DNA from 4 places in the Psychrobacillus sp. FSL H8-0487 genome. Region 3 is predicted to be linked to each of the others. Evidence: riboswitches for the same ligand, from Rfam matches in the RefSeq annotation. Region 3 holds a riboswitch; each other region holds the start of a gene.

Region 1 (4,640 bases), 1.9 Mb from region 3:
AGAAAAAAACTTAGATACTAGATTCAATGAATTTGTTTCTTTGTATGATGCTGTAGCATCTGTGTATATCGCTTTTCCAGATAAATCGATTGAAATAATACCAGAAGCGGACCTTGGAGCAGACTTTGATCCAACCTCAAGAGAATGGTATTCCAATGCTGTTTCAAACAAAGAGAGTTTTAGCTGGTCTAAACCATTTGTGGATGCAGCAACTGGAGAATATGCTATTTCTGGTGCTAAAGCTGTTATTAAAAATGGCCAAGTGGTCGGTGTTCTTGCTATTGATATTTTACTGTCGAAGTTAACAGAAACGTTAGCTGACAGCGAGTTGGGGTACGAAGGTTATCCTATAATTGTAGATGCTGATGGTAATGCCATTGTTCATCCAACGTTATTTGGTGAAAATTTATCCAAGGATTCTTCTGTAAAGAAAATGCTTTCTAGTACCTCAGAAACAGGACATGTGACCGGTTTGATGGATGGTACTAACACAACTACTGTATACACTACGTTACCAGGATTAGATTGGAAGGTAGGCGCTGTTTATGAAGAAAGTAAAACCCATCAAACAGCAGACAGTATTCGTTCACAAATAATTATTATTGTTATATGTATAGAAGCGTTAATCTTTTTAGTATTATTTTTCCTAATAAGTCGTATATTGAAACCGATTGAACAACTTAAAAGATTGATGGATTCAATGGCAGAAGGAGATTTAACTGTTCAGGCTAATATTAAATCCAAGGATGAAATCGGACAACTAGCGAATAACTTCAACAAGATGGCTGTAAATATGAATGAAATTATTCAGGTCGTGAAAGAGTCAGCGAGTAATGTTCAATCGAATTCGGAAAGTTTAAGTGCTGTGGCAGAAGAAACAAACGCTTCCGCAGAGCAAGTTTCGTCAGCTGTGAGTGAGATTGCGGTAGGTGCTTCTAAATCTGCAGAAGATGCTGTAGACGTAACAGAAAGTTCGTTGCACTTAAGTGATCAAATCAATCTCATCAATGAAAAATCAGTAATGATGACTGATATAGCTATAAAAGCAAACACTATGAATTCGAATGGTCAAAACCAAATGAGTGAACTTAAATCATCTTTCCAAAACTGGGAGTCAAATCTAATCTCTATGTCCACATTGTTTAGTACATTGGAAGTTAGAGTAAATGCGATTGGTAGTGTGATGGAAACTATTATGCAAATTTCTGCACAGACGAACCTACTCGCATTGAATGCAAGTATTGAAGCTGCACGGGCAGGGGAGCATGGAAAAGGATTTGCAGTAGTAGCGGATGAAGTACGGAAACTAGCGGAGCAATCTGCAAAAGCGACAGAAGAAGTAAAGCATACTATTACGGAACTTCAAAGTGAATCGCATACTGTAGGGCAACAAATGGAAGATACTATCAAAACTTTCCGTGAGCAGGGATCTGTTGTAACAAATACTGAAGTAACTTTTGGTGAAATATCGTTACTGATGAATAATTTGCAAACGTCAATCGATGCTGTTTCAGCAGAAATTGAACAGGTTTCTACCTTTAAAGATCAAGTTGTAGATACGATTCAAATGATGGCTTCAACTTCAGAGCAAACTGCAGCAGCATGTGAAGAAGTAAGTGCATCATCAGATGAACAACTGAGAGCGATCCAATCGGTAGCGAAAGCTTCGGAGACTCTTACAGAGCTTAGTGACAAATTAGCGAATGCAGTAAATCGCTTTAAAGTTTAAAAGAAGTTGAATTGCTTGAAAACAAATGTTAATATTCACTCAGGAAGAACAATATAATTTAATAACTCTTATCAAGAGAAGCCGAGGGAAATGGCCCGTTGAAGCTTCAGCAACCTCTGACTAGTCAGAAAGGTGCTAACTCCTACAAGATAATTTCTTGAAAGATAAGAATTGAGAGCAAAACGTTCACCCTCTTTTCTTGTTTATAGGAAAGAGGGTTTTTTGAATTTAAAGGAGGACAACAAATTGCCTATAAATATACCAAAACAGTTACCTGCAGCTGAACATCTTAAAAACGAGAAAATATTTATCATGGATACCGATCGAGCGATAGCTCAAGACATACGTCCGTTAAATATAGTTATCTTGAACCTTATGCCTGAAAAAGAAAAAACAGAGCTTCAATTGCTCCGTTTACTAGGAAATACGTCGCTACAAGTAAATGTAACCTTTTTACATATGGCAACCCATGATTCCAAAAATGTAAGTAAAACACATCTAGATACCTTTTATACGACATTCGAGGATATTAAGCACCGAAAATACGATGGGATGATTATTACCGGTGCACCTATTGAGCATTTAGAATTTGAAGACGTTAATTATTGGAATGAGATTATGGAAATAATGGATTGGTCTAAAACTCAGGTGACCTCAGTTTTACACATTTGTTGGGGGGCTCAAGCCGCTCTCTACCATCACTATGGTATCGGGAAATATGACTTGTCGAAGAAATGCTTTGGGGTATTCAGTCATCGTTTATCAGACCCAACTGTACATTTAGTTCGAGGGTTTAATGATGAATTTCACGCACCTGTGTCTCGATACACAGCTGTATCTTTCGATGAAATAAAAAAAGACCCTCGTTTAATACTGCTTTCCGACTCAAAGGATGCGGGTGTTTTTCTAGTAATATCAAAAGATAAAAAGCATATTATGATTACGGGTCATCTAGAGTATGATGCAACTACACTTGCAGACGAATATAACCGAGATATTAAAAAAGGTGTGGATATTGATGTCCCAAAAAATTATTTTCCAAACGATGATCCAACACAAATACCGATGAACTCCTGGCGTTCCCATACACATTTACTTTTTTCCAATTGGTTGAATTATTATGTGTACCAAGAAACTCCTTATGATTGGGAGTAACTAAAAGGCTGGCCGTGAGTGAATTCACGATCAGCCTATATATGTTGATGAAAATGAGCAATATAATTTTTTATTCTGTCTTAAAAATTCGGTTAATTTCCTGCATTTCTTCTATCGTCAGTTCCACTTCAAGTGCTTTCAGATTTCGTAACACTTGTTCTGGTTTTTTAGCTCCAGGAATTACTGTATCTATGGTATTTTGTGCTAGATACCATGCAAGAACAATGGAAGAAACCTCCGCTTGTTTATCATTTGCTATACTACGAAGAGACTCAATCTTTTCCAAGTTACGAATATAAACCTCCCCTTGAAATAACGGATTTTTTGATCGGCCGTCTTTAAATAAAGAATCTTTATTGAATTTTCCTGTCAAAAGACCAGAAGCAAGAGGGAAATACGGGATAAATGAAATTTGGTGTTTGGCGCAAAAAGGGATTAAGTCATTTTCTGCCTCTCTTTTGAATAGATTATAGCCTGATTGGATTACTTCTAAATTCCCGTCTTTATTAGCTTCGGTTAATTGATCCATTGTGAAATTGGATACGCCAATTGCTCTAATTTTACCCTCTTCTTTAAGTCGTGAGAGTGTTCCAATTGCTTCATCCTTAGGAGTTCCTTCATCTGGAAAATGGATATAGAATAGATCAATGTAGTCGGTTTGCAGTCTGCGCAAACTATTTTCAACGGTCTCTCTTAAAAATTTAGGAGAGTTATCTACAATAACCTTTCCATCCTCTATCTTGTGTGCCCCTTTTGTTGCAATAATCATATCTTGCCTGGTGTTAAATTCCTTTAATACTTCTCCTATGAGTTCTTCTGATCTTCCCATCCCATATATAAAGGCACTATCTATAAAATTGATTCCATTTTGAATAGCAGCTCGTACAATTTCCTTGCCTGTTTCATCGTTTAAATTAGGGAATAGATTGTGTCCACCGACCGCGTTACTTCCTAAACCAATAGGATTTACCAATAGACTAGTGCGACCAATTTCTACTGCATTTTTCATAATAATAGAAACAACTCCTTTTCTCTGAATATTTCTATTATAATATAGAAAAACCAAAATACAAAAAGGTGGAGATGATTTGACCGTACTAACGGATGTGCACACTGATTTTATTGGAGTAGTTCATCAAAAGTTTTCTGATTTAATGAGAGATGTAGAAAAAGCAATCATGCAGATGGAGGAAGATAAGTTATTTTGGACTCCAAATAATCATTCCAATAGTGTAGCTATCATCATTAAACATATGAGTGGGAATCTGATTTCAAGATGGACGGGCTTTTTGACGACAGACGGTGAAAAGCCTGACAGAAATCGGGACGAGGAATTTGAAAGTACAGTGGAAACTCGTGAGGAGTTGTTAGAAATTTGGTCGAGGGGATGTCAAGTATTCTTAGAAGCATTAGATACAATAAAATCAGTCCATTTGCTCCAAACTATTTACATTAGGAACGAGCCTCATACTGTTATGGAAGCTGTTATTAGAAGTCTTTCTCATACATCTTCTCATGTTGGACAGGTGATTTATATTGCGAAGCAAGTGACTACTGAAGAGAAGTGGACAACATTGTCTATTCCTAAAAAGAAAAAGTAGAAGTGGAGGCATTATTTTGAAGCTTGGACTATTAAAAAACGAGGTAAAGTTATCTCCATACACGACCGAATGGGGGAAAGAGTTCAACCGGATGAAACTAGAAGTTTTAGAAGCAACAGGACTTCTAGAAGATCGAATACAGCATATTGGAAGCA
Region 2 (4,640 bases), 3.5 Mb from region 3:
TAATGTTCCAATATAGTTTGTATCTAGTGCAACTGCGTTGTTTACACCTTCTATTGAGTATAATGGATGATCTGGCCCTACTAGTTGTGGACCAACTGATGCGTATAGTTCACCGTTTTCGTCTTGCTCTATTTCTGCTACATGGCGATAACGTAGTCCTTGTTCTTTGGCTTTGCGGACATCCTCTAATGAGATTTCATCAATACCAACTACACGAACATCGTTCCAATTTGGCTGTTTTTTAAACGCTAGTGCGCTTAGTATCATCAGTTTTCGGAAAGCATCTTGCCCGGACACATCGTTAAATGGATCTGCTTCTGCATAACCAAGGTCCTGCGCCTCTTTTAATGAGTCATCAAATGGACATTCATCCTGACGCATTTGTGTCAAAATGTAGTTCGATGTACCATTTAAGATCCCTTGGATTCTTTTCACTGAGTTAACTTGTAATAGATTTTTTAATGTCTTAATAACTGGAACTCCGCCGGCTGTTGTTGCTTCATATCCTATAAATACTCCACGAGACTTTGCACGCTCATGTAATGGAATACTATATTTGGAGAACATTACTTTATTTGCTGTTATTACATGACATCCTTTATCAATCGCTCTACATAAGTAGTTATATGCCGGTTCCTCATTTACAATTGCCTCGAATACCACTTGGAGTCCAGGTATATTAATAATATCCTCAAAGTTATCAGTTACTAACACACCAGGTGTAGCCATTCTTTCTTTTCCAACATTGTTTACGAGGATCGCACTAATTTCTAGTTCTAATCCTAAAGACTTTTTCAGATCTTCTCTTTTTTCATTTACAATGTTGTAAATCCCTTGCCCGACTGTTCCGAAACCTAGGATTGCTGCTTTTATCGTCGCCATGCTATCTCCTCCAACTGAATTTGCACAATTGAGTTCCAATTTGCTTCAATTTGTAAAATCTAATCGCATTCATATACGAAGAACTATTTTACATATTGTAGCCCATTTTTACTCAATTATCAATAAAATTCTATCTAGAGAGGACATTTGTTTTTCCCACAAGTACTTTATCAAGGGCAGACTGTAAATCCTCAACCGCCTCTAGTCCAACAGACAAGCGAATTAAGTCTTCTGTAACGCCCGATTTCACCAAGTCTTCAGGAGTTAACTGCTGATGTGTTGTAGATGCAGGGTGGATTATTAGCGATTTAGCATCCCCGACATTAGCTACATGCGACCAAATTTCAATATTATCGATAATATTACGACCTGCCTCTTTACCACCTTTCACTCCAAAAGTTAGGATGGAACCAAAACCATTCTGTAAGTACTTTTTAGCAAGCTCATGGGAGGGATGACTTTCTAAACCTAAGTAGTTAACCCAAGTTACTTCTTCGTTACTTTCTAAGTACTCCGCAATTTTTTGTGCATTTTCATTATGCTTTGGTACGCGTAAATGAAGTGTTTCTAGTCCTTGTAAAAAGGAAAATGCTGCTTCAGGACTTAAAGTTGGACCAAAATCACGAAGCAATTGAACGCGTAATTTCACTGCAAATGCCACGTTTGGAACGTCTATTCCATATCTTAGACCATGATAGGTCACATCCGGTTGTGTGAATCCTGGAAATTTCTCGGAGTCCCAATTGAAGTTTCCTCCATCTACTACAACTCCACCAATCGTAGTACCATGACCACCAATCCACTTAGTCGCTGAATGAATTACGACATGAGCACCGTACTTAATAGGGTTCGATCCATATGGAGTAGCAAATGTGCTATCTACAAGTAAAGGCACTCCTACTTCGTTAGCAATGGCTGCTACGTTTTCTATATCTAATACATTTAAGCTTGGGTTTCCTATAATTTCTCCAAAAAATGCTTTCGTTTTATCTGTCACAGCAGCTCGGAAATTTTCTGGATCTGTAGAATCTACAAATTTCACCGTTATACCATATCGCGGCAATGTATGAGCAAATAAATTAAACGTACCACCGTATAAATTCTCAGCAGCAATAATTTCGTCTCCTGCTCCTGCAATGTTTAATATAGAAAATGCGATAGCTGCCATTCCTGAAGAAAATGCAACTGCTGCCGTTCCCCCCTCTAATAATGCAATTCGTTGTTCAAATACATCCACAGTTGGATTCGTAATACGTGAATAGATATTACCTGTTTCTGCAAGAGCAAATAGGTTTTGTGCATGTTCTGTATCTCTAAATACAAAGGATGTCGTCTTATGAATGGGTACTGCTCGTGATCCAGTCACTGGATCTGGTTGTTGGCCACCGTGTAAAAGTAGTGTTTCTTTTTGTAGATTGGTCATTTGAATTCCTCCTAAAATGTAGTTAGATGGACGCTTATGGAGGCGAGGGAGGATTAGAACAAACAAAAAACCCTCTTCAATTAAGAAGAGGGTGCAAATTCGCATGTTCCTCCTCTTATCTTCCAAATTCAATTTAGAATTTGTAGGATTTAGCACCTTTCCAAGTTGAGAACTTGTTGGTTGCCGGGCATCGTAGGGCCTATTCCCTCCGCCACTCTTGATAAGAGTATTAGATTTAGTTTTCCATCTTGTTACACAGTATAGATTTCTACCAATCTATTTGTCAATACTTTTTTGAATAATTAAAAAACATATACTTTAAAATTCTGAAACTTCTCATCTTTTCATTCGTTTAATATATTGAAGTTAATGGGGGTGAAAAAAATGCTCATTCCGATGATTTGTATCCTTGTGATCAGTTATCTTGTTGGGTCCATTCACGGTTCTAAAATAGCTCAGTATCTGAGTGGGGTAAATATTAAAAAAGAGGGCTTAAAAAATTCTGGCGCCTCAAATGCAGCTATTGTTCTTGGCGCAAAATATGGCATTTTAGTTGCCATAATTGATATTTTAAAGGGAGTTATAGTCGTAATTGGGACGGGTTTTTGGGTTTCACAGTACGCACATTTTTCGATAGTGGAACAGGACATCCTGCTATATAGTGCAGGTGCTGCTGTAATACTTGGACATAACTTCCCTCTTTACACTAAATTTAAAGGTGGTAAAGGCACTGCATCCCTTATTGGTGTACTACTTGCTCTTAGCTGGCCGCTTGGTTTAATCGGACTTATATTATTAATCGGAACTACATTATTAACGGACTATTTATTAATTGGTGTGTTTGTTTTTTACTTTGTTTTTATCGGTGCATCCATTTGGTTTGCAGAAGGAGTAGGGCCAATGGCTATTGCCGGATTCCTATTTTTGATGGCTGTTGTACTACATCTCGAGAATTTCCGTCGTTTAATGCGAAAGGAAGAGATGAGAATCTCCACTTTCTTAAGTAAGAAGAAACCATCTGTATGAAATGAGTGAATATCATGAAGAAGAAAATGAGGTGGATCGTGCTTATCCCATTAGTAGTGATTATTTCTAGTGGAATTGGGATATGGGTTCTCACGAGTAATTGGCTTGAAAATGGTCAAAATCCAAAGGCAGATGGCACCAATCAATATGCTATTGTGCTTGGTGCCAAAGTGAAAAAAGGGAATATCCCTTCTTTTGCTTTACAGTATCGATTGGAGGCTGCTCTTGCGTATGCCCAAAAATATACCCATGTAAAATTAGTACTTTCAGGTGGACGAGGTCCCGATGAAGATATCGAAGAGGCCGTGGTGATGAGAGATTTTCTATTGGAAAATGGCATAGCCGAAGATCGACTCATCTTAGAAGACAAAGCCACCTCAACATATGAAAATCTACTGTTCTCACAAGAATTACTACCCAGTAATATCGACTCCGTCACCCTTATAACAAGCGACTACCATTTACAACGATCCAAAGTACTAGCAAGTAAACTAGGATGGAAATCAGATGTCGTGGCTGCTAAAACTCCCAAAGTGGTTGAATTCAAGGTTCGTACGCGAGAACGTGTCGCGTTGTTAAAGGCATATATTTTGGGGAATTGATTGTTACAAATAGATGGGTATTAAGTAATTATCGTGTTATTTTCTTGATACCCATCTTTTTACTATTCCATAAAATTCATTTTAGCTATGATACCCTTCTTCACCGAAAGGTTGTAGTTTTTCTAACCATTTCTCCAATAACCTTTCTAATTCTTTTTTGCCTACCCTACTTTCAGTTTCCTCTTTTTTAATAATCTCCATATGCTCTATGTCAAAATTATCTTTGCCGAACTGAGTCCAGTCCTTTTGCAGATTTTTATTTGAATGGAGTCCGTTTTCTAATGTAAATTTAACCCCATTCAACGTTTTAAAATTAGGTGTAGAAGCTACATACTTTTTACCGTTTCGTTTGTTTGTGATGACGTAAATTCCGCCCTCGATTTTAATTTCTTTATATTCTTGTTTTAATTCTTTTTTGCGATCCATTTATATTCCATCCTTCTACTTAGTTTTTCACCCAATACGCACTACCATCGTCTTGTCTGTCCAAAAATCCATACTCTATTAAGTAACGTCTTAATGTTACGAAATCCTCATAAGCATTCTTTAGTACATGATTTATTTCTTTCTCTGTGTAAGTTTTTCCTTTTTCAAATCTTTGGATCAGAACTCTTAAGGTTGCTAGTTTTTGCTTTTCTTTCCTCGGAAATTTCATAAGAGGTCCATCTATTCCGTCTGGGAAGAATTTACTTTCGATATCTTTTTGT
Region 3 (4,640 bases):
TAGGTGGTCAAAGATTAGCGACATATCGGTTTGGAATTTTCCCATATGCTACGCATCCTGCATTTGAAATACAAGCAATGAATGTCCATGTCTCTCTTGCGCATAATTTAACGCACACAGAAAAACTTACTTTTACTGCATTGTTTTACTATTGGACAGCCAATCAATAAAAACGAGCAAATTCATCTAGAATTTACTCGTTTTTTTAAAAGAAAATATATGTTCTATACTCATTATGTGCCCAGGAAGTATATAAAAATGTAACGTGAAAAATGAATTAGGGTGACTTAAAAGAATGAATAGTACTGCTGATTTCCGTTTCAGGTGGACGCTTTGCGCGGCCGTTGCCTCAGCCTCCTCGCTACGCTGCGGGTCTTCACATAACGCTTTTTCCGCTGGAGTCGCCACCTTCCACTGCAATCAAATGTGTAGTACTTAACTTTAAGATATTGCAGCCTTTCGCTTAGATGATATGAGTCGCCCAAGCTAATATAGTGATAAAATTGTCTGTTGAATTAAGGATACTACTCTGTAATACTTTTCTCAAAACATACTTACCTAGTTCTAAGAGTTGTAGAAGGGCGACGGGCAGATAAATGCCATAAGATTACTTAAAAAAAGCGATATTGGTTGTGACCAAATCACAACCAATATCACTAAAAATTCAATCGGTAATCATATAGCAAGACGTTTGTCCAAAGTCCCTCGAAAACGAAAGAAACAGTTTTGACCTTCAAGGGACGGGCGTTTTTATGCCCGGTTTCTCTTATATTAATCTTTAAACAAATTAAACCACCCTTTGTATTTGAACCAACTAAGCATAGAAAAAGCGATGAGGACCATAGCACCGAGTACTACGAAATAACTATATTTCCACTCAAGTTCAGGCATGTTTGCAAAGTTCATACCGTATACTCCAACAATGAACGTTAAGGGTATAAAAACAGTTGATACAATCGTTAAGATCATCATGATACGGTTCATCCTACTAGAGTTTATCGACATATGACTATCACGTATATCAGCTGTCAGCTCTCGATTAGATTCAATCATTTCCGTCAGTCGTATTAAATGGTCGTAAATATCGGCAAAGTAGGTGTGTTCTGTTTGCTGTAAATTCATTCGTTCTGAATTTAATATTCTATAAAGTAAATCTCGCATAGGAATAACTGTACGTCTTAAACGCAACAAATCTCCTCGTAGATCAAACACTGAATCCATAGAAAAATGGCGCATATCATAAGTAAGCTTGTCTTCTACAGCATTTAAATAGCCTTCAATTTTATAGACAATCGGAAAATAGGCATCTACTACTGTATCGATGATATTATAAGTTGCATGGATAGCACCTCTATCCCAGCCTTGTGAATTTTGTCTAATACGCTGCCGTGCTTGCTCCATTTCATGCATCGGATGGAAATGAAATGACACTACATAGTCTTGACCAACAAATATGTCTAACTCTTCCGCTTCTAATGTTTCCTCATTGAAAGAATGTAAAACAAAGAAGTTATAACCATCATAATAGTCCACTTTAGGACGCTGTAGCCTTTGTAAGCAATCCTCAATTGCCAGTGGATGAAAACGAAAGAAAGAACTAAGCAAAAGTTCTTCTTCTTTGGTTGGCTCGGCAATGTCAATCCAGTACCATTCAAACTTTCTCCGTTTTATATCTTCTATAGGAAAGTCATTTACTATTTCATGATCGGTCGTTATGCCAATCGTATGGATCATACATACCCCTCTTTTCATCACTATCTCTTTTCATATTATCTCATAGTCTTCATATTATTAATGTACCTAAAAAACAGAGGAAATGAAAAGAAAATTATGATGCTTCCACCATTAAAAATATTATATTCTAAATAAAAAGAAAATAATGGTTGACTTAGGTAATTTCTATTTGTATACTAGGTGTTAATCAAATAAAACAACTTTCTTATCAAGAGAGGTGGAGGGACTTGGCCCTATGATACCTCAGCAACAGGCAAAAATTTGTACTGTGCTAATTCCAGAAGCGTTATGCTTGAAGATAAGAAGAGACTAATTCACCGATGACGTGTAAACCTCTTCTTGTTTCTAAGAAGGGGTTTTATTTGATTTTAACTATAAAAAATAGGAGGAGAAATCAATATGTCATCGGAATTACTAAAAGCATTCAACACATTGAAGGAAAAGCAGTGGGTAGATTTAACACACACATTTGGAGCTAATTCACCACATTTCGCCGCTTTTAAAGCAGCTGAAATCGACACATTGTTTAATCATGATGATGGATTCTTTGCACAAAGCTTTCAATTTGCAGGACAGTACGGCACACATATAGATGCACCTATACATTTTGTAAGGGATACGCGTTACTTAGAAGAACTCGAATTGAAAGAATTGGTATTACCATTAGTCGTCATTGATCAGTCAAAGGAAGCGGCTGAAGATAATGATTTTACTTTATCGGTGGATGACATTTTCACATTTGAAAAAGCTCACGGAAAAATCGAAGAAGGCTCATTTGTCGCTCTTAGAACCGATTGGAGTAAACGTTGGCCAGACGAAAAGGAATTTAACAATATGGATGCAGCGGGTAATAATCACGCGCCGGGTTGGGGATTAGAAGCTTTAAAGTTTTTATTTCAAGAACGAAAGATTAAAGCAATAGGACATGAAACATTCGACACGGATTCAAGTGCGGATTATCTAAAAAACGGCGCATTACACGGAGAATATTATGTTCTTGAACAAGACACTTACCAAATAGAATTATTGACGAACTTAGATAAGCTTCCTGCAACAGGAGCCATTATTTTCAATATCGTCCCGAAGCCAGAAAAAGCCTCTGGATTCCCAGTTCGATCATTTGCCATCTTACCATAGAAGGAGTGAGATAAATGGACAGTTCAAACAGCTATTCAAGCACCATTTCGAGCGGACACTGTAGAAAGTTTGTTAAGACCAGAAAGTTTACTGGCGGGCTTTAGACTTCTTTGAACACAGAAGTAACTCAATATGTTCCGCTGGAGCAGTTGAGTATTAGTCCGCAATGCAGATTTGCTTCTAGACATCATGGTAATAAGCTTACAGAAGAACAGCGGTATAAAAGATTAAAAACATTGTTGATATTTCTAGAGAAGTTTGGAGTTAATCCGTGTAAGATCTCGACTACTTTCCATACTCATTTGTAGAATACTGTAGCTGAGTAAAAATATAACTTTCTTTCTCGGGTCTCATTTGATAATGAGAAAGAAAGTAAAGTTTTAAACATAAATGAAATGCCAAGGGAATAAACCCTTGGCATTTCATTTGTTTTCATTATTTTCTTTCTGCTTTTAAAGCCTTAAACAGTGAAATAATCATAAGTAACATTACGAATGAAAATGGTAAGGCGGCAATAATAATTGTATTTTGTAATGCCGCTAATCCATTAACGGATAACAAAATAATAGCGATTACGGATAATGTGATTCCCCAAGCGAGCTTCACTCTGTTCGGTGGAGTCAGTGACCCGTTGGTCGACTGCATACCAAGAACGAAAGTGGCAGAATCTGCCGAAGTAATGAAAAAGGAAGCAATTAATAACACAGCAAAAACAGAAATACCTGTAGAGAAAGGCATCATATGGAACATTTCAAAAATAGTCAATTCAGTAGATGCTTGTGCTAAATCAGCAATGCCTCTTTTCTGAAAGTCAATGGCTGTTGTACCAAAAGCTGAAAACCAAAATGTTCCCAGTAAAGTAGGTGCTACAAGAACACCTGTAACAAACTCACGTATTGTACGACCTTTAGATACTCGAGCAATGAACATACTAACGAATGGTGCCCATGAGATCCACCAAGCCCAATAGAAGATAGTCCAATTGTCTAGCCACTCTCGATTATGACCATTCAATGGGGATGTACGAAAACTCATTTGTACAATATTCCCTAAATAACCTCCGAAAGAATCTGTAAACATATCTAGAATCAGTAAGGTAGGTCCCATAATAACGACAAAACCAAGTAAAGCAAGAGCTAATAGTAAATTTATATTGGACAAATATTTTATCCCTTTACTTAATCCAGACCAAGCAGATGCTACAAAGAGGACGGTGACAACCGCTATAATGATAATCTGAGACGTAATGCCAATTTTGAAGCCAAATAAGTAATTTAAGCCGGCATTAATTTGAACAGCACCGAATCCAAGAGAAGTAGCAACGCCAAATGCTGTGGCAAAGACAGCGAGCACATCTACGAGAGTACCCCATGGGCCTTCCATTCGTTTGCCGAAAATTGGTTTCAAAGTGGAGGAGATTAAGCCTGGTTCCCCCTTACGGAATTGGAAGAATGCAAGAGATAATGCAACAACCCCATACATAGCCCAAACATGGAATCCCCAGTGGAAGTAAGTTTGACGAAGGGATTCTTTAAAAGCTGCATTCGTACCTGGTTCAGCTGTGGCAGGATCAATGGCAAAATGTGACAAGGGTTCAGCTGCCCCATAAAAGACAAGCCCAATTCCCATACCAGCAGAAAACAACATAGAAATCCAAGTAATAGTTGAAAATTGCGGACGATCTGAATCTTTTCCCAGTCGGATTTTTCCATAGGGACTAAAGATGAAGAAGATGCTTAATACTAACATTAGCGTCATAAGTAACATAT
Region 4 (4,640 bases), 3.2 Mb from region 3:
AAGCTTATTTAGACCTTGGCAATTAATATGAAGCAAAACAGTCGATTTTTATAATAGAGGATAACGTTATAGAGAGAAAAAACTCTTTGAAGTGTCCATAAGTTTTTCATTTAAATCCTATATGCAAACCATGTTAATGGGGGTTTTCGCTTGGATTAAAGCTAGTCCATAGATTCCTAAGTGCATTATTAAAAGCTGTTTCATTAAACAGCCGACAATTCCTACAATATTACAGAGTTACTGTACTCTTTTTATATATTGGATTTCCTTTTCAGAAATTCTTTAATAAAGTTGGTAATAGGTTCGAAATTTTAATTAAGGGATTAGTTGATTGCTGAGTTAAACACAGCATCATTGCTCCTTCAATTGAAGCAGTCAATAATAATGAAATGGCAGTAGCCTTTTTAACCGAAAAACCATCGGCTAATAGTTTAATATAATAAATTTGCTCTATATTTTCATACAAATCACTACAAGCGGTTCGGACAGGCTCACTCATTGTCGCCATCTCACTAACGATACTGCTAAATGTATAGCCAGTGATGGTCCCATCCTTTTCAAAACTACGAATTAATTTATCAATCATGGAAACTATGGCATCTTCAGTCGAAGGATGCTTACTGAAAATCACTTTAATATCTGTTGTAATATCTTCTTTTAAAGCATGTAAACAAGTTATTAAGAGTTCGTCTTTGCCATTTGGAAAGTGGTGGTAAAGGGCCCCTTTTGTAACGTTACATGCTTTTAAAATTTCTGTTAGTCCTACAGTTTTGTAGCCTTTTTGTTGAAACAGTGTTGTAGCAGTTTCAATTATGAGTGATTTAGTATCCATATCTGAATTTCCTCCTAACATACCGACGGGTCTGTTTGTTAGTATAACAAATTTTTAACAACATTCTAGTATTTTGTTTATTTTAAATAAATAGCAAAGCGCCCAATACACCCTTGATTGTTTATCTCCCCTTCCTAAACCTTCATATAATATTACGAGGAGCATTATGCCTTATGTTCCTACAATACAAGATGGGAGGTGGATACGATGGAGTCTTCTACAGGATTATGGGTTGGTTTGTTAGGTATCGTTTTAGGGGTGCTAGGTTTCTTTTATGCTCCGCTTTGGCTAGGTGCTGGAGCAGTTCTTTTGGGGCTAGTAGCTTTAGCTTATTCTCACAAGTTAATAGTAGGTTGGATATCATTAATACTCGGAGTAATTGTTTTAATATGGACATTTTTGTTATGATGTTGAACAAAATGCATCTTGTTAAAAACACATCTACGTGTTAAGCTTATTTAAATTAAAAATTGTGATAATTTAATATATTTTTCTTATCGAGAGAGACGGAGGGATTGGCCCGTAGATGTCTCAGCAACCAGCCACGTTTAGGTATGGTGCTAATTCCAAATAGACGTTTGACGTCTTGAAGATAAGAAGACAAACTTCAATATTACTTGAGGATTCTCTTCTTATTAGAGAATCCTCTTTTTTTTATTTTAATTGTAAAGGATGAGCATCTAATGTCAAAGAACAGTATCGATACACAGTTAGTTCAATTGGGCAACCATAGTGATGAGAAAACTGGTGCGGTAAATCCCCCTATTTATCTTTCAACAGCTTACAAACATAATGGGATCGGGCAGTCAACAGGATATGACTACACACGAACTAAAAACCCAACTCGCGCTATTTTAGAAAATGGAATTGCAAAGTTAGAAGTTGGAGATGCTGGCTTTGCCTGTAGTTCTGGCATGGCCGCTATACAATTGGTTTTGTCCCTTTTTCGCTCAGGGGATGAATTAATTGCGCCTGATGATTTATATGGTGGAACCTACCGGTTATTTAACCAGTATGCAGATTCTTATAATATTCGTACCACTTATGCAAAGTTTGAATCAGCTGAAGAAGTAACAGAATTGATAACCAAAAATACAAAAGCTTTATTTATTGAAACCCCAACAAACCCTTTGATGTTGGAAATTGATATCCAACTATTTGCTGAGGTTGCAAAAGAGCATAATCTACTTTTAATCGTAGACAATACATTCCTTACTCCTTACTTACAGCGACCTATTGAAATGGGTGCTGATATTGTCATTCATAGTGGTACCAAATATATTGGTGGACATAATGACGTTCTTGCGGGACTTGTCGTCTCAAAGGGTGCGGAACTTAGTGAACAGCTGCAAACTAATCATAATGCAGCAGGAGCCGTCCTTTCTCCTTTCGATTCTTGGTTACTCATAAGAGGATTAAAGACGCTTCATCTACGTATGAAGCAACATGATTTAAACGCTAAAAGAATTACAGAGTTTTTAAAGCAAGAGCCTGCAGTTAAAGATGTATTATATCCCGGGGTTGGTGGGATGTTGTCCTTCCGTTTACATAAAAGCGAGTGGGTTGCCCCTTTCCTAGAGAATTTGAAATTAATTGTATTTGCAGAGAGTCTTGGCGGTGTGGAGAGCTTTATTACTTATCCTGCTACACAAACACATGCGGATATACCGGAGATGGAACGAATTGCACGAGGGGTTGATAATAGTCTCCTTCGTTTTTCGGTGGGAATTGAAGAGGTCGAAGATTTAATAACAGATTTACAACAAGTATTTAATACTTTAGAAAGTGAGGTTTTAAAATGAGTGATTTCAAAGAGTCATTGGAAACTAGTCTAGTCGTCGCCTCTACTCGTGGAAATTCAGAAATAAAAACGGGAGCTGTCAATGTTCCTATTTATTTATCCTCCACTTTTCATCAAGAAAACTTTGATAATTTCGGCCCTTATGACTATAGTCGATCGGGAAACCCTACAAGAGAAGCACTTGAAAAAACCATTGCGGAACTAGAGGGAGGAACTAGAGGACTTGCATTTGCTTCGGGAATTGCAGCTATTTCTTCTGCTTTTATGCTTTTGTCTTCTGGCGATCATATCGTTATTACAGAAGATGTATACGGCGGTACCTTTCGCTTTGTTACCGAAGTATTGCCTCGTTTTGGGATTGAGCACAGCTTTGCAGATTTTACTGACATCGATGCAATTACAAGAGCAATACAACCCAATACAAAACTAATATACATTGAGACACCCTCGAACCCTTGCTTGGGTATCACTGATATTCATGCAGTAGTAGAGCTTGCAAAGTCCCATGACTGTTTAACCTTTTTAGACAATACATTTATGACACCATTATACCAACGTCCACTGGACTTGGGAGTAGATGTCGTTTTACATAGTGCCACAAAATTTTTATCCGGACATAGCGATGTTATTGCAGGACTTGCAGTTACAAAAGATGATGATTTAGGTAATCGTTTAGCATTTATCCAGAACTCATTCGGTGCTATTTTAGGTGCACAAGATTCATTTTCTCTCATACAAGGGATAAAAACACTAAGTGTACGATTTGAAAAATCTGCTGAAACTGCGAGAAAAATTGCCAACTATTTAAGTGGGCATGATTTAGTCGAAAAAGTCTATTTTCCTGGACTGTCCACTCATCCAGGATTTGATACACATAACAGACAGTCGAGTAGTGCCGGTGCAGTTCTTTCCTTCCGTTTACCAAATAGATCCATCGCTAAATCATTCGTAGAAAATATTAGGATTCCTGTATTCGCAGTTAGTCTTGGCGGAGTAGAATCCATCCTCTCCCACCCTGCTCAAATGTCGCATGCAGCAATGCCTAAAGCCGAAAGAGAAAAGCGGGGCATAACAGATGGCCTTCTACGTTTTTCCGTTGGATTAGAGAATGTTGATGATTTAATAGCTGACTTTGAACAATCGTTAGAAATAGCATCCAAACAACAGGAGAAAGTAGGGATATAAAATGTCAAAATCACTAGTTGTAAATACACCATTCAAAGCAGATCACGTAGGAAGTTTTTTACGACCAGCTCGCTTAAAAGAAGCTCGTCTACAATTCGAAAATAATGAAATAACTGCAGATCACTTAAAACAAATTGAAGATGAAGAAATTACAAAACTAGTCACCAAACAAAAAGATATAGGACTCCAGTCTATTACGGACGGAGAATTTAGACGTAAATGGTGGCATTTCGATTTTCTTAGTGGATTTGACGGGGTAGAGTTTTATGAAACAGACAAAGGATTAACGTTTAAAGGTGTACAAACAAGAGCACATGGTATTAAAGTAACCGGAAAGATCCGGTTTAGCACGCACTATATGATTGAACACTTTAAGTTTCTTCAAGGAATAGTTGGTGAAGCTGTAGCTAAATTTACTATACCTAGCCCTAATATGTTATTGTACCGTGCTACTATTGAAGAGGGAGTTTATGCGAGCCAAGAAGAATTGTTTGCAGATTTAGTTGTTGCTTATCAAGATGTGATTCAAGCGTTATATGACGAGGGCTGTCGTTACCTTCAAATTGATGATACTTCTTGGGCAACTACTTTTTCTGAGGAAGGCATTGCTTCTTTAAAAGAAAAAGGGATGGAATTAGATGAGGCGTTAGCTTTATCGGCACGTGCCATCAATGAATCTATTGCAAAACGTCCTCATGATCTGTTAATTACTATGCATATTTGTCGAGGAAACTTCAAGTCCACATATATTACAAGCGGAAGCTATGAGTTAGTGTCGGAAACTATTTTTGCAAAACTAGATGTAGACGGTCTTTTTCTAGA

What was found. Region 3 has a riboswitch for S-adenosylmethionine ahead of MHI47_RS18900 (cyclase family protein). Riboswitches for the same ligand answer to the same signal wherever they lie in the genome.
Region 1: linked by a shared signal. The riboswitch ahead of metA (homoserine O-acetyltransferase MetA) and the one ahead of MHI47_RS18900 (cyclase family protein) in region 3 are both predicted to bind S-adenosylmethionine.
Region 2: linked by a shared signal. The riboswitch ahead of MHI47_RS00940 (O-acetylhomoserine aminocarboxypropyltransferase/cysteine synthase family protein) and the one ahead of MHI47_RS18900 (cyclase family protein) in region 3 are both predicted to bind S-adenosylmethionine.
Region 4: linked by a shared signal. The riboswitch ahead of MHI47_RS02550 (methionine biosynthesis PLP-dependent protein) and the one ahead of MHI47_RS18900 (cyclase family protein) in region 3 are both predicted to bind S-adenosylmethionine.

Annotation. Positions count from the first base shown of each region.
Region 1 covers NZ_JBBOZA010000001.1:1,811,493-1,816,132, forward strand. Annotated here, with positions in the region: gene MHI47_RS08985 (methyl-accepting chemotaxis protein) at 1-1,729, shown strand, start outside; SAM riboswitch class I at 1,795-1,900, shown strand; gene metA (homoserine O-acetyltransferase MetA) at 1,976-2,884, shown strand; gene MHI47_RS08995 (aldo/keto reductase) at 2,955-3,893, opposite strand; gene MHI47_RS09000 (DUF1572 family protein) at 3,973-4,485, shown strand; gene MHI47_RS09005 (GrpB family protein) at 4,502-4,640, shown strand, end outside.
Region 2 covers NZ_JBBOZA010000001.1:180,189-184,828, reverse strand. Annotated here, with positions in the region: gene MHI47_RS00945 (homoserine dehydrogenase) at 1-882, opposite strand, end outside; gene MHI47_RS00940 (O-acetylhomoserine aminocarboxypropyltransferase/cysteine synthase family protein) at 1,013-2,305, opposite strand; SAM riboswitch class I at 2,418-2,532, opposite strand; gene MHI47_RS00935 (glycerol-3-phosphate acyltransferase) at 2,690-3,331, shown strand; gene MHI47_RS00930 (YdcF family protein) at 3,346-3,933, shown strand; gene MHI47_RS00925 (GIY-YIG nuclease family protein) at 4,015-4,359, opposite strand; gene MHI47_RS00920 (DUF2087 domain-containing protein) at 4,379-4,640, opposite strand, start outside.
Region 3 covers NZ_JBBOZA010000001.1:3,688,489-3,693,128, reverse strand. Annotated here, with positions in the region: gene MHI47_RS18910 (hypothetical protein) at 1-170, shown strand, start outside; gene corA (magnesium/cobalt transporter CorA) at 772-1,734, opposite strand; SAM riboswitch class I at 1,937-2,039, shown strand; gene MHI47_RS18900 (cyclase family protein) at 2,134-2,871, shown strand; partial or broken gene MHI47_RS18895 (5-methyltetrahydropteroyltriglutamate--homocysteine S-methyltransferase) at 2,991-3,139, shown strand; gene MHI47_RS18890 (BCCT family transporter) at 3,307-4,640, opposite strand, start outside.
Region 4 covers NZ_JBBOZA010000001.1:512,276-516,915, reverse strand. Annotated here, with positions in the region: gene MHI47_RS02560 (TetR/AcrR family transcriptional regulator) at 272-832, opposite strand; gene MHI47_RS02555 (hypothetical protein) at 1,040-1,240, shown strand; SAM riboswitch class I at 1,324-1,431, shown strand; gene MHI47_RS02550 (methionine biosynthesis PLP-dependent protein) at 1,516-2,634, shown strand; gene metC (cystathionine beta-lyase) at 2,631-3,818, shown strand; gene MHI47_RS02540 (5-methyltetrahydropteroyltriglutamate--homocysteine S-methyltransferase) at 3,820-4,640, shown strand, end outside.